Regions from separate parts of the Pseudoalteromonas porphyrae genome, predicted to be linked through region 2. Evidence: predicted binding sites of a transcription regulator. Region 2 holds the regulator's gene; each other region holds the start of a gene.

Region 1 (10,818 bases), on a different contig from region 2:
TCCAAAAGTCGAAAGTTTAAATACAGGGTTACGTACACTCGCTACGGCAGCTTTAGGAGATAATCCTGAGCTTGAAACCGATGAGCGGGATATTACGCTTAAATACACAGCGATTGATTATTCTGCGCCGACGAGTATTGAATTTAGGTATCGACTTAGTGGTTTAGATAGTGATTGGCGTTATGCCAATACTCGTCGTGAAGCCATTTATACTAATTTACCGCCAGGGCCATTCTTATTTCAACTTGAAGCAAAGCGACAAGGTGAAGATTGGGTTAAGGCTCAAAGTACCGAATACGCGTTTGTAGTACCAAGACGTTTTGATGAAACCATTTATTTTAGGTTACTCATTACCAGCAGCTTTATTTTGTTATTCTACCTTGTGTTTTGGGTGTTTAGAAAGCAAGAACGACGTAAGCAAGCAGCTCTTGAAAGTCAGGTAACTGAGCGCACAACAGAGCTACGTGAAGCTAATGATAAGCTTAACCAAGTTAACTCCCAGCTAAAACTTGTAAGTCACTCAGATGAACTTACAGGGCTTAGGAGTCGTCGCTTTTTGTTTGATCAATTACCAAAAGATATTGAGCATTTCCAACGTAATTCTCAGTCGTTACAAGCGCAGGGGAAATCTTTAGTTTTACTTATTATTAATTTTGATAATTTTAGCCGCATAAATGATGCTTATGGCCCGTTAGGTGGAGATAGTTGTTTACAACAAATGGCTGCATTATTGAATACCCGTACACAGGGCTCTGATTATGTTGCTCGTTGGAGTGGTGATGAGTTTTTATTATTACTACGAGATTTCAAACGTGCATCAATTGATAGTTACGTATCAGAGTTGTGCAAAGCCGTTGCCTCTCATACCTTTAAATTACCCAATGGCAGTAATATAAATTTAACAGCATCAATCGGTTTTTCATTTTACCCATTACCACTTTTAGGTGGGCAAGTAATTGGCTGGGAAACCTCTGTCAATCTAGCAGATATTGCTCTACAGCAGGTCAAAAAGCGTGGTGGTGACGGGGCTGCTAATATTACGTTTGATGAACAGCTTGATGCATTTGAATTTGAACAAACTCATAATGTTGAACAACAACTCAGTGTTTTACAGGCAAATGGTCTCGCCGATATAAAAATTTGGATGCGATAAGGCAATTTAAAATATAAAAAAGGAGCCCTTAGGCTCCTTTTTTATTTCTGTGACATGAGGAAATTAATCAGGTAATTAATCAATAAACTGTTTAATTGCAGTGAGAATACCTTGCTCTCCTAGCCCCATTTCATCATGCATTTGCTCTTGTGTACCATGCTTGATGAATTCATCTGGAATACCTAAGTTTAAAATGTTAGCGGTTGCTTTCATAGCTGCTAAATATTCATTAACCGCAGACCCAGCACCACCGACAATCGCATTATCTTCAAGTGTAACGATAACATCATGCTCTGCTAATAATGTGTCTATTAAGACGGTATCAAGCGGTTTAACAAAGCGCATGTCAACGAGACTAGCACCTAGTTCATCTGCGGCTAATTGTGCATTTTCAAGTAACGTACCAAAAGATAAAATTGCGATTTTAGTCCCTTGTTTAATGACTCGGCCTTTACCAATCTCAAGTTCACTCATTTGCTCACTGATCTCAGTCGTGCCAGCACTACCACGAGGATAACGAACCGCAACAGGGCTGTTACAACGATAGCCGGTATACAACATTTGACGGCACTCATTGGTGTCACTAGGTGTCATGATAATCATATTTGGAATGCAACGCATGAAACTTAAATCGTATGCGCCTTGGTGGGTTTCACCATCAGCGCCAACAATACCCGCACGGTCTATAGCAAATAGTACAGGGAGATTTTGCAACGCAACATCGTGAATGAGCTGATCATACGCACGCTGTAAAAAACTAGAGTAAATTGCAACAACCGGTTTCAGCCCTTCGCATGCAAAACCAGCCGCTAAAGTAACAGCGTGTTGTTCAGCAATGGCAACATCAAAATATTGTTCCGGATACTCTTTTGAAAATCGAACCATGCCTGAACCTTCACGCATGGCCGGGGTAATTGCCATCAACTTTTCATCTTGGCTTGCCATATCACATAGCCAATCGCCAAATACTTTAGAGAACGTGGCTGCGCTTGGTTTTGATTTTGGTAGGCTTGAAATAGCAGGGTCAAACTTAGGTACGCCATGATAGCCAATAGGATCAGCTTCAGCTGGTTTATAGCCTTTGCCTTTTTGAGTTTTAATATGCAGTAACTGCGGGCCTTTTAAATTACGCATGTTACGTAGTGTATCAACCAGCATATTCACATCATGGCCATCAATTGGGCCAATATAGTTTAAACCGAGTTCTTCAAAGAAAGTTCCCGGGATAACCATGCCTTTAAGATGCTCTTCCATTCGACTGGCTAATTGCTTCACTGGTGGCACACCAGATAAAAGTTTTTTACTACCTTCGCGAATATTTGTATAAAAACTGCCAGATAAAATCCGTGCAAAATGATTAGTTAGTGCGCCAACATTTTCCGAAATCGACATTTCGTTGTCATTCAAAATGATCAACATGTCAGATTTAACATCACCTAGGTGATTCATTGCTTCAAATGCCATACCCGCAGTAATTGCCCCATCGCCAATAACAGCGACGGTTTTACGGCCTTTCCCTTCTTTTTGAGCAGCAATCGCCATTCCTAATGCTGCTGAGATTGAAGTACTTGAGTGACCAACACTAAAAGTATCGTATCGGCTTTCTTCGCGAAAAGGAAAAGGGTGTAAGCCATCTTTTTGACGAATGGTATGCATTTGGTCACGCCGACCAGTTAAAATTTTGTGCGGGTAGGCTTGATGGCCTACATCCCAGACTAAACGATCATCAGGTGTGTTATAAACATAATGAAGTGCTACTGTAAGTTCTACAGTGCCTAAGCCTGACGCAAGGTGGCCACTGCTTTGCGAGACTGAATTAAGTAAATATTCACGCAACTCATTGCTAAATGCAGGTAATTTTTCTTGCGCTAAATCACGCAGTTGGGCTGGTTCATCAACCAAACCTAATAATGGATACTTGCTACTATCAAGTGTCATGATTTTTAATACATCCTTCGCTAACCAGAGGTCATTATAGCGCAATGTTACTCTGATTTTTTAGTTATTTTGTACGTCATTGTTTACTCATTGTTGAGCTATATTTAATAATCGCGTTCAACAATATATTTTGCCAAGTTTTCGAGTTCACGTGTATCAGCATCAATTTCAGCTAGCGCATTGAGTGCTTGATTGAGTAATGATTGTGCTTTTTCTTTTGCGCCATCTAAGCCCAATATTGCAGGGTAAGTTGCTTTATTTGCTGCGATATCAGAGCCTTGTGGTTTTCCGAGTGTGTATGTATCGCCTTCAACGTCTAGGATATCGTCTTGTACCTGAAAAGCCAACCCAATTGCATTTCCAAAAATTCTTAGCTGTTGTAGTGTACGCTCATTTGTATTTATAGAACACATGGCACCTAGCGCTATAGCGCAGTTTAATAATGCACCTGTTTTTAAATTATGCATGCGTTCGAGTTCAGATAAGCTAATCACTTTATCCGTAGCAGCAATATCTAACGCTTGCCCACCAACCATACCCTCAATTCCAGATGCTTTAGCCAATACGGCAATCATTTTTAATTGTTGCTGAGCAGGCACTTTAAATTGATGATTGGCAATTAATTCAAATGCTAATGTTTGTAGTGCATCACCTGCCAATATAGCTTGTGCCTCACTATACATTATATGGCATGTTGGCCGACCACGGCGCAAGTCATCATCATCCATTGCAGGTAAATCATCATGTACAAGCGAATAACTATGAATACATTCTATGGCAGCTGCGAGAATATCAAGATCTTGTTTGTTTGCGCCTAGCATTTTCCCCGTGGCGTATACCAAAAATGGGCGTATACGTTTGCCACCATTTAAAACACCATAATGAGTTGCATTTTTAATGGTTTCGTCTGTATCTAGAGGCTGTTTAAAATACTGATTAAGGGTTGTTTCAACATCGTGTTGAGCCTGTTTTATTTGTTCTTTTAATGGCACCGATTAATCCAAATCATTATCAAAAGTTGTAAGCGATGATTGGTTATTATTACCCATTAGAATAGCTACTTTTTGCTCTGCTTGTTGTAGTTTATTCGATGATGCCCCCGCTAGTGAAATCCCACGTTCGAACTGTTTTAATGACTGCTCAAGAGATAACTCTCCTTGCTCCATTTGTGTGACGATTAATGAAAGTTCTTCGAGTGCTTGCTCAAAACTGAGGTTTTCTGGTTTTTTAGTCGCCATACAGAATTTAACTTAGATGATAGAAATTTGAGGCCAATTTTAGGGGGAATGCTAAACTAGGTCAAAGACTGATGTGTTTTTTTTAATTAATAATTGGTTTTGCTCGTAAATACATTGGAGTATAAGAATAGGTTAATGCGAGATTTACTGTAATACTTAATTAAATTGAACAAAATACAGCTCGATATTCTTAATTTATTTATATGAAATGATTTAAGTATTTCAATAAATTGCCGATAAGCGCTTAATAATAAAAATTTGTTGTCAGTGGCAGCAATGTATCGATTCCTCTGGAGGGATAAGTGGATTTAGCAACCATAATAGGTATTCTCGGAGCTATTGGCTTAATTGTCATGTCCATGTTTATGAGTAGTAGCGGTGAAATGGCGATGTTTTACAATACACCGTCAGTGGTTATCGTATTTGGCGGTTCACTGTTTATTGTTTTATCTAACTTTACAATGTCTCAGTTTCTTGGAATAGGTAAAGTTGTAACCAAAGCATTCATGTTTAAGATTGAATCTCCTGAAGAACTTATTGAAAAAGCAGTTGAACTTGCTGATTCAGCACGTAAAGGAGGGTTCTTAGCGCTTGAAGAGGCTGAAATCCCTAACGGATTTATGCGCAAAGGTGTCGATATGCTTGTAGATGGCCACGATGCTGATGTTGTGCGCGCTACATTACAAAAAGATATTTCTTTAACCCTTACTCGCCATGAAACGGGGGCCGGTTTATTTAAATCACTGGCTGATATAGGCCCTGCAATGGGTATGATTGGTACGCTCATTGGGTTAGTGGCAATGTTGTCAAACATGGATGATCCAAAAGCGATAGGACCTGCAATGGCGGTAGCGCTTTTGACCACATTATACGGCGCATTTTTAGCGAACGTTGTAGCAATTCCAATTCAAGTGAAATTAGAGCTGCGTAAAGAAGAAGAAGCAATGAACCAGCGTTTGATTCTAGATGCAGTTTTGGGTATTCAAGATGGCCAAAACCCAAAAGTAATAGAAGGTATTTTGAAAAACTACTTACCAGAATCAAAACGTAAAGTGGATACTGAGGAGTAAGCATGTCTGATCAAGAGTGCAAATGCCCACCACCTGGTCTGCCCGCATGGATGGGAACCTTTGCTGATTTAATGTCATTGTTGATGTGCTTCTTTGTACTTTTGCTCGCGTTTTCTGAAATGGATGTCCTCAAGTTTAAGCAAATTGCGGGTTCGATGAAGTTTGCTTTTGGTGTTCAAAATAAAATAGAAGTTAAAGATATTCCAAAAGGAACGTCCGTGATTGCCATGGAGTTTACCCCCGGTAAACCTGAGCCAACACCTATAGAGACTATTCAGCAACAAACCGTCGAAATGACACAGCAAATGCTAGAGTTTCAAGCGGGCGATGAAAGCTCTGCAGGTGGTCGTCAAGAGCAGCGCGGCGATAAGCGCGGTGGTGAATCTCAAAGTACTGCACAAGAGCAGTCATCAGAGCAATCAACAGCGGCGGCTGATCAAGAACAAGTAAATGAACTCGTTAAAAAAATTGCTCAACAGTTGGAGCAGCAAATCATAGATGGTGCAATAGAGCTTGAATCACTTGGTCAGCAAATTATTATTCGGATCCGTGAAAATGGTTCATTTCCTTCAGGTAGTGCATTTTTACAACCTAAATTTAAACCAATTATTCGTGATATTGCGACGTTATTAAAAGATGTGCCAGGTGAAATTACAGTCTCTGGGCATACCGATGATTTTCAAGTTTCTAATGAGTTATATACCAATAATTGGGACTTGTCATCTAAGCGTGCTGTTGCCGTTGCCACAGAAATGCAAAAAGCACAAGGGTTTGATAAAACAAGAATGATGGTTGTTGGTCACGCAGAAACCCGCCCATTAGTGCCAAATGAAACGGATACTGATAGACGCCGTAATCGGCGTGTTGAGATTTCTATAATGCAAGGTAAAGCGAAAGAATCAGATCCAATAGAAGTTCGTTAATGATACTTGGCAAAGTACTTTTTTTAGCATAAAGTAAATTTTCCTTAACAAGTGTAACGGAGTGACTTATGAGAAAAATAGACAAGTATAGCTATATGCCAGGTAATGGCGGTGGCAATGACGATGATGATAAGAAACCAGATAAAAAATAGCTATGGCTGATTGGTTTTTGAAGTTTATTTTAATTTTGGAAAATAGCTGGGTGTTTATTTTAAGCCCAGCTATTTTTGTTTTCTATTTACGTAAAGATTTTTTTGCACTTCGTTTTGTTTCGATAACCGCCGCTTTTTTTCTTTACGGTACGCTTATACACGATCCTTTAAAAAATTTAGATGACGGTATATATGTATATCGGTATGTCGTTTGGGCATTCAATGATCTAGCTTGGATGGCATTAATTGCATATCTAGCCATTAAAGATAAAGTGTATTTATGGCAAAGCATATTGGGGCAATTAGTGGTTTTAGGGGCCCCAATTTTACAGTTGTTTAGGCTGCTTGATCGCCACCTTTGGGATCTTTCATATAGTACTATGATGTATAAAACATTATTACCTATTATAAACATAGCTACGGTGGTTGTGTGTTATCTACCATTAATATATTTAGTTTTAAAAAAACGCGATATGACCTCACAGGCTTAATAATTCCCCATCTAATTTACCTGTGCTAAAATACTGTTTATATAAACAGTTGTTGTGGCGCGTTATTATGAAATTATACATTGCTGAAAAACCCTCACTTGGTCGTGCAATTGCCGATGCGTTGCCAAAACCCCATAAAAAACATGACGGCTATATTGAAGTTGCTAATGGTGATTGTGTTTCTTGGTGTATAGGCCATTTGCTAGAGCAAGCAGAACCAGATGATTATAACGAACAATATAAAAAATGGCGTTTTGATGACTTACCTATCATTCCACAGCAATGGCAGTTAAAGGCAAAACCTAAAACTCGTAAACAACTTACTGTACTTAAAAAATTAATCAAACAAGCTGAACAGCTTGTTCACGCTGGCGATCCGGACCGCGAAGGTCAGTTACTGGTGGATGAAGTAATCGAACAAGTAAAATTATCACAAACTAAAAAGCAGAGTATTCAACGCTTATTGATTAGTGATTTGAATGTGAGCGCAGTTAAAAAATCATTGCAAAATGTGCGCTCAAATCGAGATTTTATTCCGTTAAGTGTATCTGCTTTAGCCCGCTCTCGAGCTGATTGGCTGTTCGGTATGAACTTAACGCGTGCCTATACACTTGCAGGTCAAAAAGCAGGGTTTGGTAATGTATTATCGGTAGGTAGAGTACAAACGCCTATTTTAGGTTTAGTGGTAAATCGCGATAATGAAATAGCTAACTTTATAGCGAAGCCATTTTATGAAGTATTTGCCCACCTAAGCACAGAAAATAAAGAGACATTTTCTGCAAAGTGGCAACCAAGTAAAGCCTGTGAACCTTATCAAGATGAAGAGGGAAGAGTACTTCACCGTGGACTTGCTGAAAATGTTGCGTCACGTATTTCTAATCAACCTGGTGAAATCACAGCGCTTGAACAAAAGCAGAAAAAACAACAGGCCCCTTTGCCATATAATTTATCAGCATTACAAATAGATGCTGCCAAAGCATTTTCAATGCCTGCACAAAAGGTATTGGATATTTGCCAAAATTTATATGAGCGTCATAAGCTCATTACCTACCCCCGTTCAGATAATCGTTATTTACCTAAAGATCATCATCAAGAAGCTGCGAGTATAATAAAGGCAATTGTTATTAATGGTGGTCAAAGTGATGCAAATTGCCAAGGCGCTGATATTAGCAAACGCGGTAAGTGTTTTAACGACAGTAAAGTTGCGGCGCATCATGCCATTACTCCTACAGCTAAGCAGCTAAAGTCAGTAAGTTTGAATGCGGAAGAAAGTAAAGTGTATGGATTGATCTGTCGTCATTATCTAATCCAATTTTATCCTGACTATATTTATAACGAAACAAAAGCAGAAATAACAATTAATGGTGGTGTTTTTAAAGCTAACGCAAAGCAAGATGTGAGTTTAGGTTTCAAAGTACTGATGGGAAAAACAGCATTAAAAGATGAGCAGATCTTACCTCCTTTAAGAAAAGGTCAAAAGTTACATTGTGAGCGGGGCGAAGTTATCGATAAAATGACCAGCCCACCGGCCCATTTTAATGATGCTACATTGCTTGGCGCGATGACAGGCATTAGCCGTTATGTTAAAGATCCAGAGATTAAAAAAATATTAAAAGAAACGGATGGCTTAGGAACCGAAGCAACCAGAGCGGGTATTTTAGAATTGTTATTTAAAAGGCAATTTTTAAAGCGCCAAGGCAAACTTATTTTAGCAACTGATACAGGTAAGGCATTGATCAGTGCGTTGCCACACGGTTTAGCCAGTCCAGATTTAACTGCAAAATGGGAAGCGTCACTGAGTAATATTGCAGAACAACAAATGAGTTATCAACAATTTTTAAATCCTTTATTAGCTGATTTAGTAGGATTTGTTGAATTAGCCAAAAATTGTAACAGCAACGTGTTTGCGCAATTACCAAAAACGTCGCCAAAGCGACGTTTTAAAAGAAAAGCCAAACCAAAAGCCAAAACTGCATAAGTTTATTGGTTAAATAAAGCCACCGCTGCATTACTCATCGCGGTAATACCCGTTGGGATTGCAGTTTTATAGTCAGGAGCAAATTTACTGGAATGCAGAGAAGGTAAAGTTGCCCCTGATTTTTGAGCTGCTAGATAGTGGCCTTGCTCTACACCACCTAACCAAAATAAGGTAATAGGAATTTTTTTATCTGTGCGGCCATATAGGCCAAAATCTTCCCCAGCCATAACCGCTTCTGTTTCTAGTACATTACTCTGGCCAATTGCGGCGCTAATCGCACTGCGTACAAGATCAGTTTGAGCTGGATTATTATAAGTTGAAGGGATCGACTCATCTTCATGTACATAAACAACGGGTAATAACTCTTCAGTTAAGCCCGCACTAAACGCAATACCACTACTAATACGTTTGATCGCTGCAATTTGTTGCTCGCGAATTTTAGGATTATAACTACGTAATGTTAGTTGTAGTTTCACCTCATTTGAAATGACATTATGTTTTGATCCACCATGGATTGAGCCTACCGTAATTACTGATGGTTCAAGAGGAGATAATTCACGACTAGTAATTGTTTGCAGCGCCAAAATTATTCGTGATGCAATCACCACAGGGTCAACTGTCAAATGTGGATAAGCGCCATGACCACCTTTACCTTTGACAGTTATATCCACTGAATCTACACTTGCCATAGTATATTCATTCTTCATGCTTACTTTACCAGCAGGAACACCGGCACTAACATGTAAAGCAATTACATGATCAGGAGTAGGGTATTTGGTGAATAAACCTTCTTTAAGCATCGCTTTTGCGCCGCCACCTACTTCTTCTGCAGGTTGTGCCACCATCATCAAAGTACCTTGCCAAGCACCTTTATGCAGCATTAACTGTTGTGCAGTGCCGATAAACGAACTCATATGAATATCGTGACCACAACCATGCATTACTCCAACCTTAGCCCCTTCGTCATTTATTACTGTGACCTTTGATGCGTAAGCTTTGCCCGTTTGTTCTGTAATTGGCAAGCCATCGGTATCAGTACGGATCATAACTGTTGGGCCATCACCATTTTTATACATGCCAACGACACCGTAGCCGCCTATGTTATCGGTTACTTCAAAGCCAAGCGTCCGTAATCTCTTTGCAAGCTTAGCTCCCGTTTGTTGTTCATGGTATGAAAGTTCGGGTGATTGGTGTAAATCTAAGTAAAACTTTTCAATAGCAGGCATCGTTTTATCTAATTCCAGATCTAACGTTGTTGAGCTTGCAAGTGGACTAAGCAGTATAAGTGCAGCATATAGACTATGAAATTTCATAAAATACCTTTTTGGTTTATGGCTTGTAATTATTATGTTTGCCTCCATATAAAACCCTAAATAGTCTGATATGGCAATCAATCGCAATGAATAATATGGTAAATGTTAATCCGCAAAATCTTCAGCAAGTTCTGGGTGAAACATCACAACAAAAACTAGTTCTATTAAGCTTTTTCTCAGCACAAAGCCCTGAGTGTCAGTCTCAAGCTGCTATTTTACAAACAATAGCAAAAGATTATGGTGACTATATTTTGATCGCCACATTAGATTGTGATGCAGAGCAAGCACTCGCAGCACAACTAGCACAGCAAGTTGGGCTGCAAACGTTACCAACATTAGTATTATTGAAAGATTCAGCCCCAGTCGATGTATTAGCTGGTGCACAAGCTGAAACTCAAATAAGAGAAGCATTAAGTAAGCACTTACCACAACCTCACGAAATGTTGTTAGAACAAGCCAAGCAAGCACTCATTGCACAAGATTTAAATCAAGCGTTTAATTTTGCTAAGCAAGCGTATGAATTGGATAACACCAATGCGCGTATAAAATTAGTATTAGCAGA
Region 2 (10,818 bases):
CGAAATTTAGTATCTACTGGTATTACTCCAGGCCACACTTTTTCTTGATATGTTTGTTGCAGTGTTTTGTATGCTTCAAGAGAAGCATTAGTTCTCTTATCATACATTGTAGGGATAATGGTATATTGATACTGCTTTGATTGCGAGCTTTGCATTAACTCCATAGTTCGCATCATTCTATCCAGCCCTTTTAATGCTAAAAACTCCGTTTGTACCGGAACTAAAATACGCTCACTTGCAGCCAAAGCATTCACCATAAGAACACCAAGTACTGGTGGACAATCTAAAATAGCGTAATCATAATGATCACTAATTTTTGCTAAGGCTTTTTTTAATATCAACCCCATACCTGTTCTATTACCCATACTGCGATCGAGCGTCGCAATTGCCATGGTGGCCGGCAGGATATCTAAATTATCTATATTAGACGGACATAAAGCCTGTAAAATTTCTTCACTTTGCATCGAGTTACCCCGTGCAAAAATATCGTAAACACTGACTTCTAAATCTTCAGAGTCAATTCCAAAATAATAAGTTAATGATGCATGAGGATCAGTATCAATCAATAATACTCGCTTTCCCTGCAGCGCTAAAATACCAGCAAGACTGACAGCAGTGGTTGTTTTACCCACTCCGCCTTTTTGATTTGCCACCGTCCAAATTTTCACATCACACCTTATTTTTTTTCGTTGCGCGTTGTAATTCGTATTCCACCATGTGGTAATTGGATCACTTTAATAGTGTTATCGTCCGATGGCAACTCAATTGATTCAAGTTCGGGCTCTTCGATTGCTGGGCCACCTTCTACTTTCAGTATTTTTGGCGGTAATCCATATTTAGATAAGGCAACAACCACTTTACGATTTTCAGCGCGCCCTTGTTCTGTATCATTATCAGCAAATGGCGAATATTGACCGTAACCCTCAATTGCCATTCTGGCAGGGTTTATACCTAGGGCTTCTAACTCGACTAAAATAGAAGTTGCACGAGATACTGATAGCTCCCAATTAGAACGGTAAATTTCGTTCTGTATAGTCTCATTATCCGTATAACCACGCACTCTTATATAATTATCAACGGGCGCTATTATATCTTTAACGACACCGATCACCGTTTTCGCACGACTATGTGCGACAGCACTCCCGCTAGAAAATAGCATGCCTGAACTTAACTCAATAATTAACCAATCTTGATGTAATTCTAAACTTGCTTCACCATCACGAATTTCATCAATCAGTGCTGATTGCAATTTAGTTAACAAACTATCTAAGGGTTTGCCTAAATGTTTTTGTTTAATGTTACTAGTCTCACTTTGCCCATCGAGTAATTCGGGCCCAGCTTCTTGTTTTTGTATGCTTTCACCAAACAACAAGTCATTTTCTGGCGTAACGCGGTCAGTCAATAATCCTGTGCCTGTAACACCTTTACCTTCTTGACTATGTTGGCGAGCTGATTGATCAAACACCTGCTCCAATGAATCTGATAGTATTTGAAAGCTTTCATCTTTATTGATTGCTATTGCATACATAACAACAAAAAACGCAAACATAATTGTCATGTAGTCAGCATAAGATACAAGCCAACGCTCAGTGTGCTGATTGCTTGCTGCTGAAGAACGAAGACGACGGCGGATCATAAATATTACTCTTGCATCAAGTTAGGGCGCTCAACGCGATATGCTTCTAGCTTTAATTCAATATTTGCTGGGCTGTCACCTTGGCTCATTGCAATGATGCCTTCAGCTAATAGTTCATGTAAAAGCATTTTTTGTTCAACTTGATATTTTAGCTTATTCGCCATAGGTAAAAATAAAAGATTTGCCAAACCGACACCGTAAATAGTTGCAATAAATGCCGTAGCGACACCTGCGCCAAGTTTTTCCGGTTCGGTAATAAATGACATTGCCTGAATCAGGCCAAGCACTGCCCCCAGAATACCTATCGTGGGACTGTAGCCCCCTAAAGCCTCATAAACTCGACTTGATTCAAGTAGACGATCTCGCTCTAGTAATAAATCGATTTCAAGTGCATCACGAAGCTTATTCTCGCTTGCACCATCAATGAGCAAACTGAGGCCTTTCGCCGCATAGGGGTCCGGGTGGGTAAGAGCTGCATCCTCAAGAGCTAAATACCCCTCCTGACGAGCTTTATGAGACCATGCTTTTACTTGCTCAATCGCACTATCTATATCGCGTTTTGGCGGGAAAAAAACCCAATGGCTAATTTTTAAGGCTTTAATGAAAGTACTTGCTGGAGATTGCAACATCACAGCACCTAATGTACCACCGAGCACTATAACTAAAGCAGGACCATTGAATAAGGCACTAACAACGCCTCCCTCTAGTACATAACCAAAAGCAATCGCGCCTAACGCGATTGCTAAACCAAAAAAAGATAACTTATCCACAACCTATCTCTCGAACGATTCGCCCTGCTACTTCATCGAGCGCAAGACTTGCAGATGATAGACCTGCATTCGCAACGGCTTGTGGCATACCATAAACAACACTTGTTTTTTCGTCTTGTGCCCAAATAGTTGCCCCTGCTTGTTTAAGCATTCTAGCACCGTCGCGGCCATCAGCTCCCATACCAGTCAACACAACTGCTAATACATCACCTTGGTAAGCTTTTGCAGTACTTGCAAAGGTTACATCTACGCTTGGCTTATAAGTGATCCTAGCACTATCGTCTTCAAATACCTTTAATGTTCGACTGCCACCACGCCCCTCAATCAGCATTTGCTGACCTCCTGGCGCGAGGTAGGCGACACCAGGTAACAGTCTGTCACCTTGTTGTGCTTCTTTTACTTTAATTTGACACAACCCATTTAAACGAGCCGCAAAAGCAGGTGTAAACGCTGCAGGCATATGCTGTATCAGTAAAATAGGATGAGGGAAATTGGCTGGTAACTTTGTTAAAATTGCTTGCAATGCAACGGGCCCACCCGTTGATGTTCCTATCGCGACAATTTGGTATTTTTTTCCTGATGCACGTAAACTATTAGATGACGCTACAGAAGGACTGGCAGGTCTACTGCTAAAAGTACGATCAGGCTGAGGAGTTGTTAACGATCGCGCTGAAACTCCACCGACCCTTGTTGGTGTTTTAGGTGCTGTTGGTCGTGTTTGAGCTGTTGGCCTACTAATACGTGATAGGCGCCTGCGGCTAATTTCTTTTACTTTATTTTGTAATAACTTAACTGCGTCTTCATTATTACGAGCGATATCTTCAAATTTTTTCGGTAAAAAATCCAAAGCTCCAGCATCAAGCGCATCTAATGTTGCTGTTGCACCATCACGGGTTAATGAAGAAAACATTAAAATAGGTGTAGGGTTTGCAGCCATGATTTCTTTCACAGCACTAATACCATCAAGCACAGGCATTTCGATATCCATGGTGATTACATCTGGACGTAACTGACTGGTCTTTTCTACTGCTTCACGGCCATTAACCGCAAAACCAATAACTTCAATATCCTTATCTTGCTCTAGTATTTCACTCACACGGCGACGAAAAAAACTAGAATCATCAACAACTAATACTTTAACTGCCATTGGTATTCTCTTGTTAAGTTTATCAACGGGAGTAATTTAGACTCCCGTATTAAGATAAATATATGGTTATCCTGCGTAATGCTTCAATAGATTAGGAACATCTAAAATCAAGGCGATACCACCGTCTGAGGTAATTGTTGCCCCAGCCATACCAGGTGTCCCTTGCAATAAAGCATCCAATGGCTTGATTACTACTTCTTCTTGGCCTATTAAAGAATCCACCACAAAACCAACTTGCTGAGTTCCGATTTGCACAATAACCACATGGCCTTGTGCTTTTCGTAATGATCTATCAGCTCCTTTGACCAACCAATGCTCTAAATAAAACAGCGGTATCGCTTTCTTACGAACGATAATAGTCAACTGACCATCAACCACATTCGTTTTAGTTAAATCCAAATGAAATATTTCATTTACACCGGCCAAAGGTAAAGCAAATGTTTGCTCACCAACTACCACCATTAATGTGGGTAGAATCGCTAAAGTTAACGGCACTTTGATTTCAAGTATAGTGCCAACACCTAATTCCGATTGGATATTAACGGAGCCATTAAGCTGCGTGATTTTGGTTTTCACCACATCCATTCCAACACCACGCCCTGATATATCTGAAATCTCTTCTTTGGTAGAAAAGCCTGGTGCAAAAATTAAGTTATAGGCTTCAGTATCAGATAATCGACTCGCTTGATCATGATCTAACACGCCTTTATTAATCGCGATCTTTTTAAGTTTCTCTGCATCCATTCCTGCGCCATCATCTTTGATGGTCAGTAAAATATGATCGCCTTCTTGAGAAGCTGAAAGTGTGACTGTACCTGTTCGAGATTTACCACTTGCTTCACGCACGTCTGGCATTTCAATCCCGTGGTCAACAGAGTTACGTACTAAATGCACTAATGGGTCAGCTAAAGCTTCAACTAGATTTTTATCTAGGTCAGTTTCTTCACCAACAAGTAATAAGTTTATATCTTTTTTCAAACTACGCGCTAAATCTCTTACAACTCGTGGGAAACGACCAAACACTTTCTTAATCGGCTGCATTCGGGTTTTCATTACGGCACCTTGTAAATCAGCCGTAACGACATCGAGATTAGAGATAGCTTTACCCATAGTTTCGCTATCAGTATTTGTTGCTAAGCTTACTAAACGATTACGAACCAATACTAATTCACCGACCATATTCATTATTTGGTCAAGGCGCTTAGTATCAACACGAACTGTTGTTTCTGCTTGCGTTGGTGCTGGTTTTTTAGCTACCGCAGCTGGTTTATCAGCAACTTTTGCAGGCTGACTCACTGGTGCTGGCTTAGAAACTGGCGCAGGAGCAGCAGCTTTAGGTGCTGCGGGTGCTACTTTTGGAGTAGCCGCTGCAATAGGTGCTTCTTCTGTCGCTTTTGGAGCACTGCCTTTACCATGTAATTCATCAAGTAATGCTTCAAATTCATCATCACTGATTTCATCATCGGTTTGACTTACCACGGGTTTATTTACCGGTGCTATTGGGTCTTTTGGTGCTTCAGGTTTGCTGACCGGAATATCATTACTAACAGCACCAAAACTACCTACACCATGTAATTCATCCAATAAATTATCAAACTCGTCATCGGTTATATCACTACTATTAGCACTACTTGCCGTCGTACTTGATATTATCGGACTTTGTCCTTTGCCATGAAGTTCATCAAGCAAATTTTCAAATTCATCTTCCGATATATCATCAATTTGTGTATCGGCTTGCGGGCTATCTACTTGTCCATCAAATAACAAATCAAATGCAAATGGATCGTCACCTGAAGCTGACTCATCATTTACTTCAGCTGGTGCTTCTGTAACTTCGATGGCGCTTTCTTCATCAGCTGTGGGCGGTTGCCCCAATCTATGCATTATCGCTAATAATTCAGGATCAGCAGGGGTCGGCTTTTCTCTACTTTGAATTGTAGCGAACATCTCATTTATAGTATCTAATGCTTGTAGGATAACATCCATCAGCTCAGAATTTACTTTTCGAACACCCTGGCGTAACAAATCAAAAACATTCTCTGCACCATGACAAGCATCAACTAACTCGGTCATGCTTAAAAAACCGGCGCCGCCTTTAACCGTATGAAATCCACGGAAAATTGCATTGAGCAACTCGGTATCATCAGGGTTATTTTCAAGTTCTACTAGCTGTTCTGATAAAAGCTCAAGAATTTCTCCAGCTTCAACTAGAAAATCTTGTAAAATATCTTCATCGACTTCAAAGCTCATGCAGTCTTCTCCTCTTAGAAACCCAAGCTTGATAACAAATCATCAACTTCATCTTGTCCTGAGACAACATCATCACGTGATTCTTTATCAATTATTGGCCCTTCAGGACCTGCAAGTGTATCTTCAGCAGGCGGTGTTTCAATGGCTTGTTGTTGTACTTTAGTGTCGCCATCATCATGGGTACCAAATGCAGTAAGCAAATGGATTAAGCTATCTTCAACTTCTCTTACAAGTTCAATAACACGGCGAATTACTTGCCCAGTTAAATCTTGATAATCTTGTGCCATCAATACATTGGTCATTAGACCTTGTAATTCATCAGTCTTAGAATGCGAGTTATTCATAAACTTATCTAAGCTATGGCAGAGCGTTTTAAACTCGCCCAATTCAATTTCACGGTTCATCAAACGATCCCATGTGGGTTTGATATGTGAAATTTCATCTGCTAGTTGCTGAGCTATAGGTAAACTAGCCTCTACCGCATCCATCGTTTTATTAGCAGCACTTTCTGTCATTTCCATAACATAATTGAGCCGCTGTTTAGCATCCGGTAAGGCTTCGGTGGTTAAATCAGCTAGACGTGTATCGAGTTCAAAATTTTTCAGCGCATCATGAAGTTGGCGAGTTAACTTACCAACTTCTGCAAAAAGTTCTGACTGCTCTTTTGACGCCGCATCTAGAATTAGTTGATCAGCTTTGTCTTGTTCACCGTTTTCTAAGTAAACCACAAGCTGACGGGCTTGCTCTAAACTGATCTGAGGCGCAGCAGGTGCTGACATAAGCCTCTCCTCTTTATTTAACCTAAACGCTCAAACACTTTTTCCAATTTGGTTTTTAGTGTTGCTGCAGTAAATGGTTTAACGATGTAGCCGTTAACGCCGGCTTGTGCAGCAGCTACAATTTGTTCTTTTTTAGCTTCTGCGGTTACCATTAACACTGGAATATGCTTAAGCGTATCATCCGCTCTGATTGCTCTTAGCAAATCAATACCTTGCATTCCAGGCATATTCCAGTCTGTCACAACAAAATCAAACTCTTGATTTTGCAGCATCGGCAAAGCTGTTGAGCCATCATCAGCTTCTTGCACATTAGTAAAACCTAAATCCCTTAACAGATTTTTGATAATACGTCTCATCGTCGAAAAGTCATCAACAACAAGAATTTTCATGTTTTTATCCAAAACATCCTCCGGTGAGGTCTGAACCTATATTTACTTACTACTAGTTTATCCAGTCATTGATTTTTGCTTTAAGCTTAATCATCGCCTGACCATGTATCTGACTCACACGCGATTCACTTACATCGAGTATGTGCCCAATTTCTTTTAAATTCATTTCATCATTGTAGTAAAGCGATAGCACTAAACCATCTCGTTCTGGTAAAGACTTTATTGCCTCTAGCAATGATTGATTAAACTTATCATTTTTAACATTATTAAAAGGCTTATCTAGTGCTAAATCATGTCCAACTGGTGTAATTACATCTTCATCAACACCAAGGTCTTCAATGCCTAGTATTTTACTAGAATTCACATCATTAAGAATATGATGGTACTCATCTAGCGTAATATCAAGTTTTTCAGCAACTTCAATATCTTTTGGTTCACGATTAAGTCCACTTTCTAACTCTGATATCGCTTCTGCAACCATACGACTATTGCGATGCACCGATCTTGGAGCCCAATCACCACGCCTCATTTCATCAAGCATAGCACCACGAATACGAATACCTGCAAATGTTTCAAAACTGGCGCCTTTAGTGGCGTCAAAGTTTTTCGAGGCTTCAATTAAACCAATCATTCCTGATTGAATTAAATCATCCAACTGTACACTTGGTGGTAAACGAGCAATTAAATGGCACGCCACTTTTTTGACTAATGAAGCATGGCGCTCAACAATCACATTTAAGTTCTGTGTAGATTGATATCCCATCGCTTTATTCACCGATGCCGTCATAATTAGCCGTTTACTAATTTTTCTATGAAAAATTCTAAATGGCCAGATGGTTGATTAGGTATAGGCCATTTTACTGCTTTTGTCGCGAGTGTTTTAAATGCAATTGCAGCTGGTGAGCTAGGAAACAGCTCTACGATTACTTTTTGACGGCGCGTAGACTTTCGCATATTTTCATCATAAGGCACCGTTGCAACTAGTTCCATCGACACATCTAAAAAACGATCTGTGACTTTAGATAACTTTGCAAATAACTCATGACCTTCACGTATACTGCGTACCATATTAGCGACTATTTTGAACTTGTATACGCCGTGTTCACGACTTAATATTTTAATAAGCGCATAGGCATCAGTAATTGAAGTGGGCTCGTCACATACGACAACCATCACATCTTGTGCGGCGCGCGAAAAACTGAGCACCATATCTGAAATACCGGCTGCAGTATCAACAATTAATATATCAAATTCGGTATTTAGCTCACTAAAGGCACGAATAAGACCGGCATGCTCTGATGGCGATAATTCAACCATACTCTGCGAGCCGGAGGTAGCGGGGACTATTTTTATCCCTGCGGGGCCTTCAACTAAAATTTCATCGAGCTCACATTCACCCGACAATACGTGAGACAAGTTACGCTCAACACGTAATCCTAACATCACATCACAGTTTGCTAGGCCTAAATCGGCATCCAATACTAATACTCTGTTTCCGAGTTGACCCAAAGCAATCGCAGTATTAAGTGAAACGTTTGTTTTACCAACGCCTCCCTTACCACCAGTGACAGCGATAACCTTAACGCCGTTATTATTGTTTTGACTCATTTTACGCAGGCCACTTGCTTGATCTAATACTGTGTTAATCATACATCCCTACTGTGCTTGACGCTACTGCTTGACGTCGCGAATGTTGTGCTTTTGTTCTTTTTAAATACAATTGTTCAGCTTTTTTTACTAATTTCTCTGCATTAGCCACCCGGATGTCCTCAGGGACTCGCTGACCATTAGTAAGATACCCTATTGGGAGGCGATTTTGAATCGCTATACTAATTATCTCACCTAAACTTAGTGATTCATCTAATTTGGTGAAAATACAGCCACTTAATTGTACTTTTTTAAAGTGTCTTACGGTTTCTTGTAAAACGTTAATTTGCGCTGTTGCACTAAGCACCAAGTAATTGCGAATATCAACTCTTTGATTGCGCATTAAGGTGTTTAATTGCTCTGTTAAACGTAAATCACGCTGACTCATTCCCGCCGTATCTATTAATACTAGACGCTTATTTCGTAAATGGTATAAAACTTCAGCTAATTCATTAGCATCTTTAACTTGCTTAACACCACAGCCGATAATACGTCCGTATGTAGCTAGTTGCTCATATGCACCAATACGGTATGTATCTGTTGTGATCAGTGCCACTTTATCAGCGCCATACTTTTGTGCACCCAACGCAGCAAGTTTTGCAACTGTCGTCGTCTTACCAACCCCTGTTGGACCTACTAATGCAAATACACCACCTTGACGTAATATTTCATTATTAGTTGTATGCATCTGATTTTCAATCATTTGCAATAAGGCTTGCCATGCTTGTTGACGTGATACATCGTCAGGAATAAAGCATGCCATTTGGTCTGCAACTTCACTATCAATCCCCATACCTATCAAGCGATCTATCATGCATGCTCTTGTTGGGTCACGACGAGCCATATCCTGCTGCATTAAACCTGATACTTGATGCTCTAACAACTGACGCATTGCGGCCATTTCATCACGCATTGCTGTTATCTCATCTGTTTTTGCAACCTCTTTAGTAGGCATTGAGGTATCTAGATCATCAAAATCACGGTCTAAGTCGTCATCAAAACCTAAGCTATGAGCTTGAGTTTGTGGGCGTGACACTGGCGCGGTATCTCGATGATAAAAATCTTGTTTAGGCTTTACTTCACTGTGTTGACGAGCACTGTGTTTTTGTTCTTGGTATTGGCTGCCTGTATCAAATCCAGATTGACTAAACATTGATGCAAGTTCAGGTGAGCGTGGACGTGGTGTTTGACGCTCTAACAATGCTTGCAAGCTATCTGCAACTTTTGCTTGTGGTTCAGGCTGAGAGCGCTGTGGTGCTGGCTTTACAAAGTTTGAATTTGTTTGTGCCTGCGCAATAGCTGGTTTTGCTTCAGGCGCTTTTGGGGCTGCTTTGTCATAATCAACAGCGGCAACGATTTCAACACCGTTCGCAAGTTTTTTATTTGACATAATAACCGCATCAACACCTAGTTCATCTTTTACTTCTTTAAGTGCCGTGCGCATATCTTTAGCAAAAAAACGTTTAATTTTCATAATTCAACCCCTTTAAAATCCGATTATTGGCCTACTGAGCTGACAATCTTGATCTGTCTTTCGTCTGGTACCTCTTGATAAGACATCACCCGTAACCCTGGTATGGTGTACTTAACAAAACGAGATAACACAGTGCGTAACATTCCTGACGTTAGCAATATCGAAGGTTCACCGGCCATTTCTTGATTTTGATGCGCTTCATTTAATGATTGCTGAAGTCGCTCTGCAAGTCCTGGTTCAATTCCGGCACCTTCGTCGCCTGCATTCTGTAGTGACTGATGCAACATCTGTTCCAACTCAGGCGCCAAGGTTATGACAGGGATTTCTGATGACATACCAACAGCGTCCTGAACAATTAATCTACGCAGTGAAATTCGCACTGCAGCCGTTAATACATCAGGGTCTTGGCTACGTGGGCCATACTCTACTAGGGTTTGTACTATTGAACGCATATCGCGTATTGCGACACCTTCATTTAATAAATTTTGTAAAACTTTAACGATTGTTGTCAACGGTAATACATCTGGGACTAAACCTTCAACTAAACGAGGGTGACTCTTAGCTAGCATATCAAGTAAATTTTGTACTTCTTCATGGCCAAGTAGTAAAGCTGCACTATTTGTAAGTAGTTGACTAATATGGGTCGCGACGACAGTGGCAGCATCTACAACGGTGTAACCTAATGATTGCGCTTCATCTTTTTGATCGGGTTTAATCCAAACTGCA
Region 3 (10,818 bases), on a different contig from region 2:
TGATTTTGCAGCAGTATGTTTGGTATTTAGGCAAGGCAGAGCCTATGTCGTGTGGTTGTTCCCCATAAATAGGCGATAATGCAGTATAAATGCCAAACATGCGCTGCCCAAAGGGTTCTTCCTAGGGGCGATTGACTCTTTGTTACCTACACGGATGTAGGTAAGGGGCGTGAGCAGGATGCGGAAGCTTTGCTCGGTTTTTACTTATTCTCACATGGATGTGATCCAGTAGAATAACGCAGGAGCAGTTATCGAGCCCGCTAGGTTACAAACCTCGCGCCGCGATTAAATCGCCCCTAGATTGAACAAATTTCAATCCACAAAGGTCAACACGCCCTAGTTATAGCGCAATTTTTTGTCATTAAATAAACTCCATATCTATCCAGATTGGTATAACGCGTAAAGTGACATACCAGCTTTATAATGTACGGGAGTTTAGCTTGCTAAAATACAGTGTTTTATTTAATTGGTATGCCATTATTTTAATGGTAATAACGTAATAGACTTTACTTGAATGACCGCGTTACCACCTTCATCATCTTTTAAATCAGGCACTAAATAAACCGCACTTACATGCGCTTTAATAATACCTAAATCCTTTGAGTTCGTTGGCGTCCAGCTAGGTCGATTAAAATCAGCAACATTAATACATGCGCTTACCCACTTTTTGGCTTTAGGCAAAATATGTTGATAGTGCGCATAACTTTTATCGCCCTTCCCACCGTATTCTTTTTGAGATAATTTTACCACTAAATCACGACTGCTTTGATAGGTAAGCTGTATTGTCTCAGCGCCCTTTAAGTCACCTTTTGGTAGATCATAAATCAGCTCCACCCACGAGTTATTTTTGGCATCCACGCGAGGCACTCGCGAGAAATTAACCCAAATTGCCCCCTCTGACAGCAAACTCGCTTTTGTTAGTGCTTTACTTCCATGCGGATCGGTGGCGTAACGCCAGTCTTGCTCAGTTAAAGTGTTTTTCGTTAAGCTAGTTTCATCTTGCAAGCATGTGTTTGTTGCATGAACAGAAAATGGTAATAAGCTAAAAAATAAAATACGTAGTGATCGGTTAAACACGCAAAATCCTTATTAAGAGTTTTTTTGAGTATACCTTAAAGCTGGATTAATTAAAGGCACAAAAAATGGGCAGTTAAGCCCATTCTTTTAGCGAAAAGATGCAATTATGCTTCAGATTCGTCTTCTTCTTCCTCATCAACAGGCTCTTGACGCTGTGCAGCGCGTGCGATGATTTCAACGTAGAAGGACGTTAAGCCTTGCTTTTCAATTTCACTGATAGAATTATTTATCTCAGCAACATGCACTACTTGTGCATCGTCTGCTGTATTACCAAACTTACAATCAAATGCCCAGTAATCAGCATCAAATGGTAAGGTTTTGTTACGCTCTCTTTTCAAATATTTTTTTACTTCATGCTTTGCAGCATCAACCATACGTGGATATTTGATTTTCTCGTGATTCAGCGTGAATGTTTTCTTCATTACGTTCCTAATTACCTTTATTAAATGATAATGGTATTTATGAAACACCATTTGAGGTCATTATAGCAATTGCATTTAATTTTTGGATGCTTTTTTTACACTAAAGTAAATTAATTAGTCTAGTGTCAAAATATGACACATTAATGTCAAGCTTGAGATAAGTGCAACGGCTGATGAAGTGCTTCATTATTAAGGCTGTCGTAAAAAGCTGCCGCATCCATTTGTGGGTTATCGAGCTGAGTTTCTTTATGTTGGTGGCGTTTACGGGTGACTAATTCACAGTTATCAATAATATTTAGTGGGATATGAATTTTATCATCACGAATAGCTAACGGTTCTGGCGCTAGACATGCACGTAATCGAAGGTCACTCATCCCACCATCATTAAGGCGTTGCGCATTATGTTGGCCAATCAACATATCAAACTCTGTTGGTGCAAGTACTTGTTTTGGCCCTGCTCCTAATTTTTTACGCAATTGATCTTCATCTTCAACAACAACATTCGCATCTATGGGCGTTTTAGGAAGATGAAACTGACTAAAATCTAACGCATCATGAGAAAGCATTGCCAATAACAAAGCAAACTCGCCACGACGTGATTCACTCACACTTATAGCAAGACGATTGTTAAGTTGACTCTCTGTGATTAACAAATCATCGATTTGCATAGACTTTAGCCGATTAAAGTAGGTAATAGATATTTATCGGCTTTATTTCATTTTTCTTTAGCTTTTTTCTTTACTTAAATGCTGATTTTGCTATTATCAGCGCCGTTGCATTGGAGGGGTTCCCGAGCGGCCAAAGGGATCAGACTGTAAATCTGACGGCTCAGCCTTCGCTGGTTCGAATCCAGCTCCCTCCACCACTTTTCTTACCGCTAAGTTAAGTGGGGCCAAATGCGACAAAATTAGTGTGGAGGGGTTCCCGAGCGGCCAAAGGGATCAGACTGTAAATCTGACGGCTCAGCCTTCGCTGGTTCGAATCCAGCTCCCTCCACCACTTTTCTTTCTAGCCTTGCTAGTTCTAGACTTAATTTTTCTAATTTTATTCTTTATTAATCAAATACCCATTGTAAACTTGAACCGTGTTGTTTTAACCACTTTGTTGCTTGCTTATAGTTCGGGTAAAATTCACTAACGCGTAGCCAAAATGGCGCACTGTGATTTAAGTACTTCAAGTGTGCAAGCTCATGCACAATTACATAATCAATAATGTACTGTGGTGCACTGACTAACAATAAATTAAAGGTAAGTTCCCTGCGTCGATTACAACTACCCCAACGTCGTTTATAAGTTTGGATCCGAATGCTGCTAGGCAGCGCTTCTGCCATTTTCAAACAGTAATCATTAACCCGCATTTCAATGTAACTTTCTAACTGTTCGTGTAAAAAGGTTTCTAATAATGTTTGATACATTAATTGTTGATGCTTAACTCGACCAGAAATACTGAGTTGCAAAGTGGTCACAGGCTGATTTTTCACTAACAACCAATGGCTACGATTACTTACAGCAAAAGTTAATTGTACAACATCATCAAAAACAACCACCCGATTATTTTTTAATGGGTATTGCCTTGTGTCTAATTGCTGGCTTTGCTTGGTAATTTGCACATTGATCCAATCTGTTTTACTCAACAACCAACTCTCAAGCTCTTTTTTAGCAACACCTATAGGTGCATAAACTGTCACAGCCTGCTGATGAACTTTAATTGCCACGGTTTTACGACGGCGACTGCGCTTTAATGTGTATTCAAACAAATTTAACTCTTAGTGCTACGGTGAGCAATATGGAATAATTTTCGAGTTATTATATTACCTTGCAAAAAAACTGCTAACCTATAATTAAGAATAATTTGAAAAGCAGCATCCGATTATGCCTGATAAGCCTTGTTGTAAGTATACCTCCCCCGATGGGCATCAATGCCAGGAAATAGATATGGGCTCAGGTTTTTGTTTTTGGCATGATAATAAGTTTGATAAATCGGGCCTTGAGCTGAGTCACAAATTAGAACGTTATGCTAAAAAAGGAGGTTTATTGCAAGGTCTTCAGTTACAGCGTGCAAACTTAACAGGCTTAAGCCTAATAAAGCATGATGATGAAGAAGGATTTGATTTATCTTACAGTAATTTTTATCGAGCAAATTTAAGTGGTGCTCACCTATTTAATAATACAATCGCACACAGCTCATTAATGAAAGCAAATTTACGTGAGGCTAACCTGCACTACTGTAACTTGCAACATACTAATTTATTAGGAATTAAGCTGGACAACACGCGCATTGATAAAATTGATTTAGGTGTTGAATTATTACAAGAGAGCCAAGCTAAAACAGCCCTTAAACAATCAGATCGCAACACTGCGCTAGACCTATTTGAGCAATCTGAAGAAATATTTAGAAACCTACGTAAAGCATCGGAACAACAAGGTCTTTTCGAGCTCGCTGGTAACTTTACCTATAAAGAATTAAGAATGCGCCATGCGCAATACCCCAAAGGCTCTAAAAAACAATTAGCATCCAGTGCTATCAACTTATTGTGTGGATATGGCGAAAAACCTGAAAACGTCATTAGGTTTAGCTTAGGCTTAATCATTTTTTGTGCATTTTGCTACTTTATCTTTGGCGTTGTATATGCCGGAGAAACGCTCCAACTAAATTTATCCGCTTCTTTCAATGATAACTTATCAGCATTACTCAATAGTTTTTATTTTAGTGTTGTTACATTTACGACGTTAGGCTACGGCGATATTACGCCAACCGGATTTTCTCGTTTTATCGCCGCTGTAGAAGCATTTTGCGGTAGTTTCTCATTAGCTTTATTCGTAGTTGTCTTTGTAAAACGTATGACTCGCTAGGCTTCTTTCAAGTTGAAAGAATAATAAATTACAGGTTTGGGCAAAACTCGCTATAAAAACAACTGTTAATAATGCTAAAGTTATAACCTATATAATGTAGTGCACTGATTTTAAGTGCTTTGCTTTTGTTAATTTCTGTCGCATTCCATGAGTGAACTTATTGGATAAGCCATATTTTGAGCCATTATGCTTGCAACGTTTTTTATTACGAATCAAGACCCTAGTTTAATTATAAATGGTGTTTTTAACCCTTTTTTGGTGACGCTATCAATTTTAACGGCCATTTTTGCGGCCTATTTCTCTGCATATTTAATTGATCTGGCAAAAGAAACACGCTTTAAGAGCTATCAAAGGCTCGCAAATTCAACCGCTGCGCTCGTGCTCTCTGGTGGTATTTGGAGTATGCACTTTATTGGTATGTTAGCTTTTTCTTTGTGTACTAATATTAGCTATGACCCTGCAATCACTTTCCTCTCTTTTATTCCTGCTTTTTTGGCTTGTTTAACGGCTATTTCTTTATTAGTTAAAAGTAATAAAAAATTCATAGATTTACTCGTACCATCCGTTTTGTTAGGCGCAGGTATCGGGACCATGCATTATAGTGGGATGGCAGCAATGGAGTTGAGCCCGCTACTTAGGTATGACCCACTCATGTTTGGTTTATCAATTATTGTGGCTGTCGTACTTGCGTTTATATCCTTGTACACACGTTTTAATATCAGCCAGCATTTCCCTAAATTTACAGTTATTCAAGCAAGGCTGATCAGTGCGATTATTCTCGGGTTTGCCGTTGCGGGCATGCACTATATGGGAATGGCCGCCACACGATTTGTTGCAACATCCCCATTATTAAATGACAGTAGCAAAGATTCACAACTTACCTTTGTGGCCATCAGTGTCGTTTTTTCTACCATGCTTTTAACGGCAATTGTAGCTATTATAAACGGCATGGTTCGCTACCGGATGTTGTTAGAAGAAAAAACAGGTAACGAATCACGCTTAGAAGCCATTTTATCCACTGCGATTGATGGCATAGTTACAATTGATCACCTTGGCCATATTCTAAGCTTTAATAATGCTGCAGAAGGTATTTTTGGATGGAGTGAAGCCGAAGTTCGAGGAAAAAATGTTAAAATGCTGATGGCTGATGACATTGCTAATCATCATGATGATTATCTTTCTAAAGCAGACCATATTGATTTAGGGAAAGTTATTGGCATTAATCGTGATGTGTTCGCAAAACATAAAAATGGTCACTTATTCCCTATCCGACTTGGCATAGGTGAAGTCAACCAACCTGGTCATAATTCCTTGTTCGTTGGCTTTATCACAGACTTAAGCGAACAGCGCACCCTACAACAAAACCTAGTCAAAAAAGAGCAACAATATCGCTCTTTAATGGACAATATGCCTGGTGTTGTTTTTCGCTGCCATATAAATGAACAATGGAGCATGATTTTTATCAGCCCTAGTATTCATGAACTAACTGGTTACATACCCTCTGAGTTTATTAATAAAAATATCGAGTTTGGTAATTTACTTTATAAAGATGATATTCCACATATTAACGAAGCAATTGATCAGGCGATTACAGATAAATCGCAATATTCAATTGAATATCGAGTACGCCACCGTAACGGAAATCTAATTTGGGTACTTGAGAAAGGTAGTTTTGAATTTAATGAGCATGGCGTAGCTATTTGGATTGACGGTGTGCTTGTTGATATAAGCGAGCGACGAAAATACGAAGATAAGCTTAAGCTCGCCAAAATAGCCGCAGAAGATGCAGCGCAAGCTAAGCAGTCCTTTATGGCAAATATGAGCCATGAAATTCGTACACCAATGAATTCAATCATTGGCTTTAGTGACTTATTGATGGACACTCCGCTTGATCAGGAGCAGCAAAAACATTTGATCACCGTAAATAATGCAGCACGCTCACTACTGCGCTTACTTAACGAGATCCTCGATTCTGCAAAACTTGAAAAAGGGAAACTGACTATTGAGCCTGTGCATTTTAACCTCCAACCTATGCTCGACAGCATTATCTCAACGTTCTGGTTAGAAGCCAAAAAGAAAGATCTAGCGTTAAACCTTACCATCAAAGAGTCAGTGCATACTGCCTACTATGGGGATCCCGATAGAATCAGGCAAGTACTCACAAACTTAATTGGCAACGCAATTAAATTTACAGAAAAAGGGACTGTGGATGTAACCGTGAGTACGACTCAAAACAATTATTTATTTTTTGAAGTGCAAGATACTGGTATTGGTATTGCCAAAGATCGCCTTAAAGCTGTATTCCAGCCATTTGAACAGGCTGATGGCACCACGACCCGTCGCTTTGGTGGAACAGGCCTTGGCACGACTATTAGCAAACAACTCGTCGAATTAATGGGCGGCTCTATTAATCTAGTCAGCGAAGAACATAAAGGCAGCTGTTTTTTCTTTTCACTCCCACTTGGTGAAGGAGATGAAAGTTTAATTAACTACTTTGATGGCCTACATACACAATTACCTCCTTTGCGTATTTTAGTGGTTGACGATATTGAGCAAAATGTTGAGCTACTGCGTTTATTACTTTCTCGAGATAAGCATACCGTCAGCACCGCGTGTAATGGTTTAGAGGCGCTGGCCATTTTTGAGCAACAAGACTTTGATGTTATTTTGATGGATATTCATATGCCTGAATGTGATGGCATCACAGCAACGCAAAAAATACGTAAAATAGAGCAGCAACGACAGTTAAAAAACGTGCCTATTATTGCGCTAACAGCCAGTGTTTTACAGCAAGATAAGCTAACAGCGAAAAAAGCGGGAATGAACGGATTTGCGAATAAACCGGTTGATATAAACCAACTAAACCAAGAAATTTCGCAAGTTTTGGGTTTTGGACTGAAAAAAGAAACCTTGATTGCCCACACAGATCCAACAGCGCTGCACATAGATTTCAAAAAAGGGCAGCTGCTTTGGGGCAGTAAATGTAAGCAGTTGACACAAATTCAGCGTTTTTTAAAAGAACAACACCCACTTTACGACACTATGTTTAAAAATGGCTTAGCTGCATTAAAAAATGCTAATAGCACACTACACACCCTTAAAGGCTTATCGGGTAATTTAGGTTTACCAACCATGATGAAGCTTTTCTCCGAAATAGAAAAAAGCCAAACATTACAGCAACAAACTCAACTCATTAGACAATTACAAACAGAGTTAAATACGGTGAGTCAGCTTTTAATCGAGAAGACATCATCTTGCATGCCACACCATGAACCTGAAAAAAACACACGCGAGTTATCACTCAGTGAACTTAAATCAATGTGTGAACTACTTTTCAAAGACGCTGAAAACGCCGAGCTTAACGATGAGTTCTTAGCAAAAATAGCCGCTGGTGCACCACAGATTTATCAAAGTGAAGTTACTGCCTTAGTAGAATCTTTTGACCTATTTGATTTTGATAATGCCCAAAGTAACCTTAAATTATTAATTGAACGACTTAATCAGACTGATAATATGGAAACACAATGATGGACTTAATAACTGAGCGCCCAAGAATTCTTATTGTTGACGATGAACCCGCCAACTTAAAAGTAATGCGTGAAGTCTTAAGCAAACATTATCGTCTATCGTTTGCTAAATCGGGAGATGCCGCACTCGCATTAGTTGAAAAAGAACCACCTAAGCTTATACTACTTGATATCATGATGCCTGATATGAATGGCTTTGAAGTATGTCAACGCCTTAAGAGCAACCCTACAACTACACATATCCCGATTATTTTTGTTACTGCATTGAGTGATGAAAGCGATGAGTTTAAAGGCTTTGAATTAGGCGCGGTTGATTACATAACCAAGCCAATCAGCCCTGCAATCGTTCGTGCAAGAGTAAAAACACACTTATCACTCATTCAGGCTGAGCAATTAAAATTAGCCCATGTAGATTTAGTTCACCGTTTAGGGCGAGCCGCAGAATATAAAGACACCGATACAGGTGAGCACATTGTTCGGATGAGTAAATACAGTAAAATTCTTGCACTTGCCTATGGCATGCATGAAGAGCATGCTGAGCTGTTAAAGCAAGCGGCACCAATGCATGACATTGGGAAAATCGGGATCCCTGATGCGATATTGCTCAAGCCAGGAAAACTAACGGCAAGCGAGTTTGATTATATGAAAGAGCACGCTCAAATAGGTGCGCAAATTCTTGAAAACTCTTCGTCACCTTTGCTTCAATTGGCGCACTTACTTGCGATAGAACATCATGAGAAATGGGATGGTTCAGGTTACCCTAACGGTTTGCAAGGCAAAAACATATCAATTGAAGGCCGTATTGTTGCGATTGCCGATGTATTTGATGCATTGACCTCAAAACGCCCCTATAAAGAGCCATGGCCTATTGAAGATGCACTAAAATTTTTGCAAGAACAAGCCGGCGTTCATTTTGACCCTGAGCTTGTCCATTTATTTACAGCGCAAATTGATGCGATTATGGATATTTACTCAACCTATCAAAACTAATTGTTGAGGTGGCCTGCAATATACTGATAGTCATGTGATGTGATCTCATGGCTATTACCGCTATTATCTTTAAAATACACCGAAAAAGTTACTTTATGATCAGCCCGCACCGTTTTTATATTTAAGTCTTTCAGATGTTTCAACCACGCCAAAAACTGCTCTCCTGTCGCACCAAAAGCAATCCCTTTACTTGTGCCCTCACCTTCAAAAAGAGCAAGTCTGACAGTTGCCCCTCGATCCTCTAACGTTAATGGGCCTGTGCCTTCATTCCAAAAAGCCAGCTCTGGGATCACTGTAAAACCCAACACTGATTCGTACCAAATAAGCGACTCGGCAAGGTTTGCCACATTTAAATGGCAATGATCGACCCCAACTAACAATGGACACGTCATAGTTCTTTCCCCACTTCTGACTTTAACTGCTCTATAAACGCCAACATATAATCAGTGCGGCGCTTTGCTTCCGTTTTCGCTGAAGGCGTGTTCATACTTTTTGCGATGTGAAGTAACTTAATAAAAAAATGATCGAGTGTATATAGTGTGTCATCCGCTTTACGCTGTTGGCAAAATGGATCTTGCGGGTGATATAAATGTCGGCTGATTGACCCACCAACCTTCATACAACGGCTAACGCCTATTGCACCTAATGCATCCATACGGTCAGCATCTTGCACAATCTGTGCTTCTACCGATTGTATTTGTATATTAGCGCTAAAACTGTGGGCAACAATCGCATGATGAATGGCAGTAAAAAATTGCTGGTCATACCCTATTGAAGCTAAGAAAGAAATCGCTTTATCTGCTGCCATCGTTGACGCTTTCGCACGATCAGGGTGGTTTTTCGCAACGGCTACACAATCATGTAGCCATGCAGCAGGAAGTACCACTGCCATATTGGCTTGCTCTGCAATGCAAAGCTGCTTTGCTACGCGTACGACTCTTTCAATATGGGTAATATCGTGAGCAACATCGGCACACACAACTTCAGTAATAAACCCTTTACAAGCAATTTCGAGTTGTTGTAATGACACCGGTAATGGAATTTCTTGGTTCATAAATAACGTCGTTTCAAATTAAAACAATCAATTGCAGTTACTTTACCGTGCTTATAGGGGCTTGTGCAAAACATTCATTGTATGTTCGCCCTTGCTTCACTAAAATAGCCTGCTAATTTATCTGTAATGAGAAGCCCAATGTCATCTGCCGTATACCTACAAGCTGGTCGTGAAAAATCACTAAAAAGAAAACACCCATGGTTGTTTTCAAAAGCCATAAAAAAAATAAAAGGTAAACCTGGGTTAGGTGATACGGTAACTATCCATGATAACGATGGTAAATTTTTAGCAACTGCCGCCTACAGCCCACACTCACAAATTAGAGCCCGAGTATGGAGCTTTGACGAAAAAGAAATCATTGATCAGGCATTTTTTGAGCGTCGTTTACGTCGTGCATTCGACGCACGCGAACAAGTAATCATTGAAGGTGGTTTAACTGGGTTTCGCTTATGTGCTGCGGAGTCTGATTTTCTGCCAGGCGTTACTATTGATAAATTTGATAATGTACTCGTTTGTCAGTTATTAAGTGCTGGCGCTGAGCGTCATAAAGGTGAAATTGTAGGCGCATTAATCAGTATTTTCCCTGGTTGTGATGTGTATGAGCGCTCAGATGTTGAAGTACGCACCAAAGAAGGTTTAGAACCTACGATGGGTGTATTATGGGGTAATAAACCTGAGCAGCCTGTATTAATAGAAGAAAACGGTTTTAAAATCGAAGTTGATATTCTTGAAGGTCACAAAACAGGTTTTTACCTTGACCAACGCGACAGCCGTGCAGCCCTTGAACGTTTTTCTAAAGATAAAAAAGTACTTAACTGCTTTAGCTACACAGGTACATTTTCATTGTACGCATTACGTGGTGGCTGTGAGCATGTTACTAATGTTGATGTATCACA

The links. The regulator FliA, encoded in region 2, starts transcription of late flagellar genes. The targets are predictions, from matches to a motif close to CTAAAGNTNNNNNNNNNNNNGCCGATA.
Region 1: a site for FliA is predicted at 4,542-4,568, ahead of pomA (flagellar motor protein PomA). Genes of this name have one in related genera too.
Region 3: a site for FliA is predicted at 2,202-2,228, ahead of ADS77_RS13795 (VC2046/SO_2500 family protein). Genes of this name have one in related genera too.

The regions. Positions count from the first base shown of each region.
Region 1 covers NZ_LHPH01000020.1:1,025-11,842, reverse strand. Annotated here, with positions in the region: gene ADS77_RS15480 (ligand-binding sensor domain-containing diguanylate cyclase) at 1-1,153, shown strand, start outside; gene dxs (1-deoxy-D-xylulose-5-phosphate synthase) at 1,229-3,091, opposite strand; gene ispA ((2E,6E)-farnesyl diphosphate synthase) at 3,196-4,083, opposite strand; gene ADS77_RS15465 (exodeoxyribonuclease VII small subunit) at 4,087-4,329, opposite strand; gene pomA (flagellar motor protein PomA) at 4,632-5,399, shown strand; gene ADS77_RS15455 (flagellar motor protein MotB) at 5,402-6,322, shown strand; gene ADS77_RS15450 (hypothetical protein) at 6,477-6,965, shown strand; gene ADS77_RS15445 (DNA topoisomerase III) at 7,033-8,943, shown strand; gene ADS77_RS15440 (M20 family metallopeptidase) at 8,946-10,256, opposite strand; gene ADS77_RS15435 (tetratricopeptide repeat protein) at 10,343-10,818, shown strand, end outside.
Region 2 covers NZ_LHPH01000007.1:320,672-331,489, reverse strand. Annotated here, with positions in the region: gene ADS77_RS08545 (ParA family protein) at 1-668, opposite strand, end outside; gene ADS77_RS08540 (flagellar motor protein MotB) at 677-1,636, opposite strand; gene ADS77_RS08535 (flagellar motor protein) at 1,642-2,406, opposite strand; gene ADS77_RS08530 (chemotaxis response regulator protein-glutamate methylesterase) at 2,399-3,553, opposite strand; gene ADS77_RS08525 (chemotaxis protein CheA) at 3,620-5,803, opposite strand; gene ADS77_RS08520 (protein phosphatase CheZ) at 5,818-6,582, opposite strand; gene cheY (chemotaxis response regulator CheY) at 6,600-6,983, opposite strand; gene ADS77_RS08510 (RNA polymerase sigma factor FliA) at 7,024-7,734, opposite strand; gene ADS77_RS08505 (MinD/ParA family protein) at 7,761-8,621, opposite strand; gene flhF (flagellar biosynthesis protein FlhF) at 8,614-10,092, opposite strand; gene flhA (flagellar biosynthesis protein FlhA) at 10,116-10,818, opposite strand, start outside.
Region 3 covers NZ_LHPH01000016.1:19,799-30,616, forward strand. Annotated here, with positions in the region: gene ADS77_RS13785 (hypothetical protein) at 478-1,077, opposite strand; gene ADS77_RS13790 (DUF6172 family protein) at 1,182-1,499, opposite strand; gene ADS77_RS13795 (VC2046/SO_2500 family protein) at 1,646-2,167, opposite strand; tRNA gene ADS77_RS13800 (tRNA-Tyr) at 2,280-2,364, shown strand; tRNA gene ADS77_RS13805 (tRNA-Tyr) at 2,414-2,498, shown strand; gene ADS77_RS13810 (M48 family metallopeptidase) at 2,554-3,255, opposite strand; gene ADS77_RS13815 (ion channel) at 3,371-4,351, shown strand; gene ADS77_RS13820 (MHYT domain-containing protein) at 4,538-7,879, shown strand; gene ADS77_RS13825 (two-component system response regulator) at 7,879-8,868, shown strand; gene ADS77_RS13830 (VOC family protein) at 8,865-9,260, opposite strand; gene ADS77_RS13835 (HD domain-containing protein) at 9,257-9,922, opposite strand; gene ADS77_RS13840 (class I SAM-dependent methyltransferase) at 10,061-10,818, shown strand, end outside.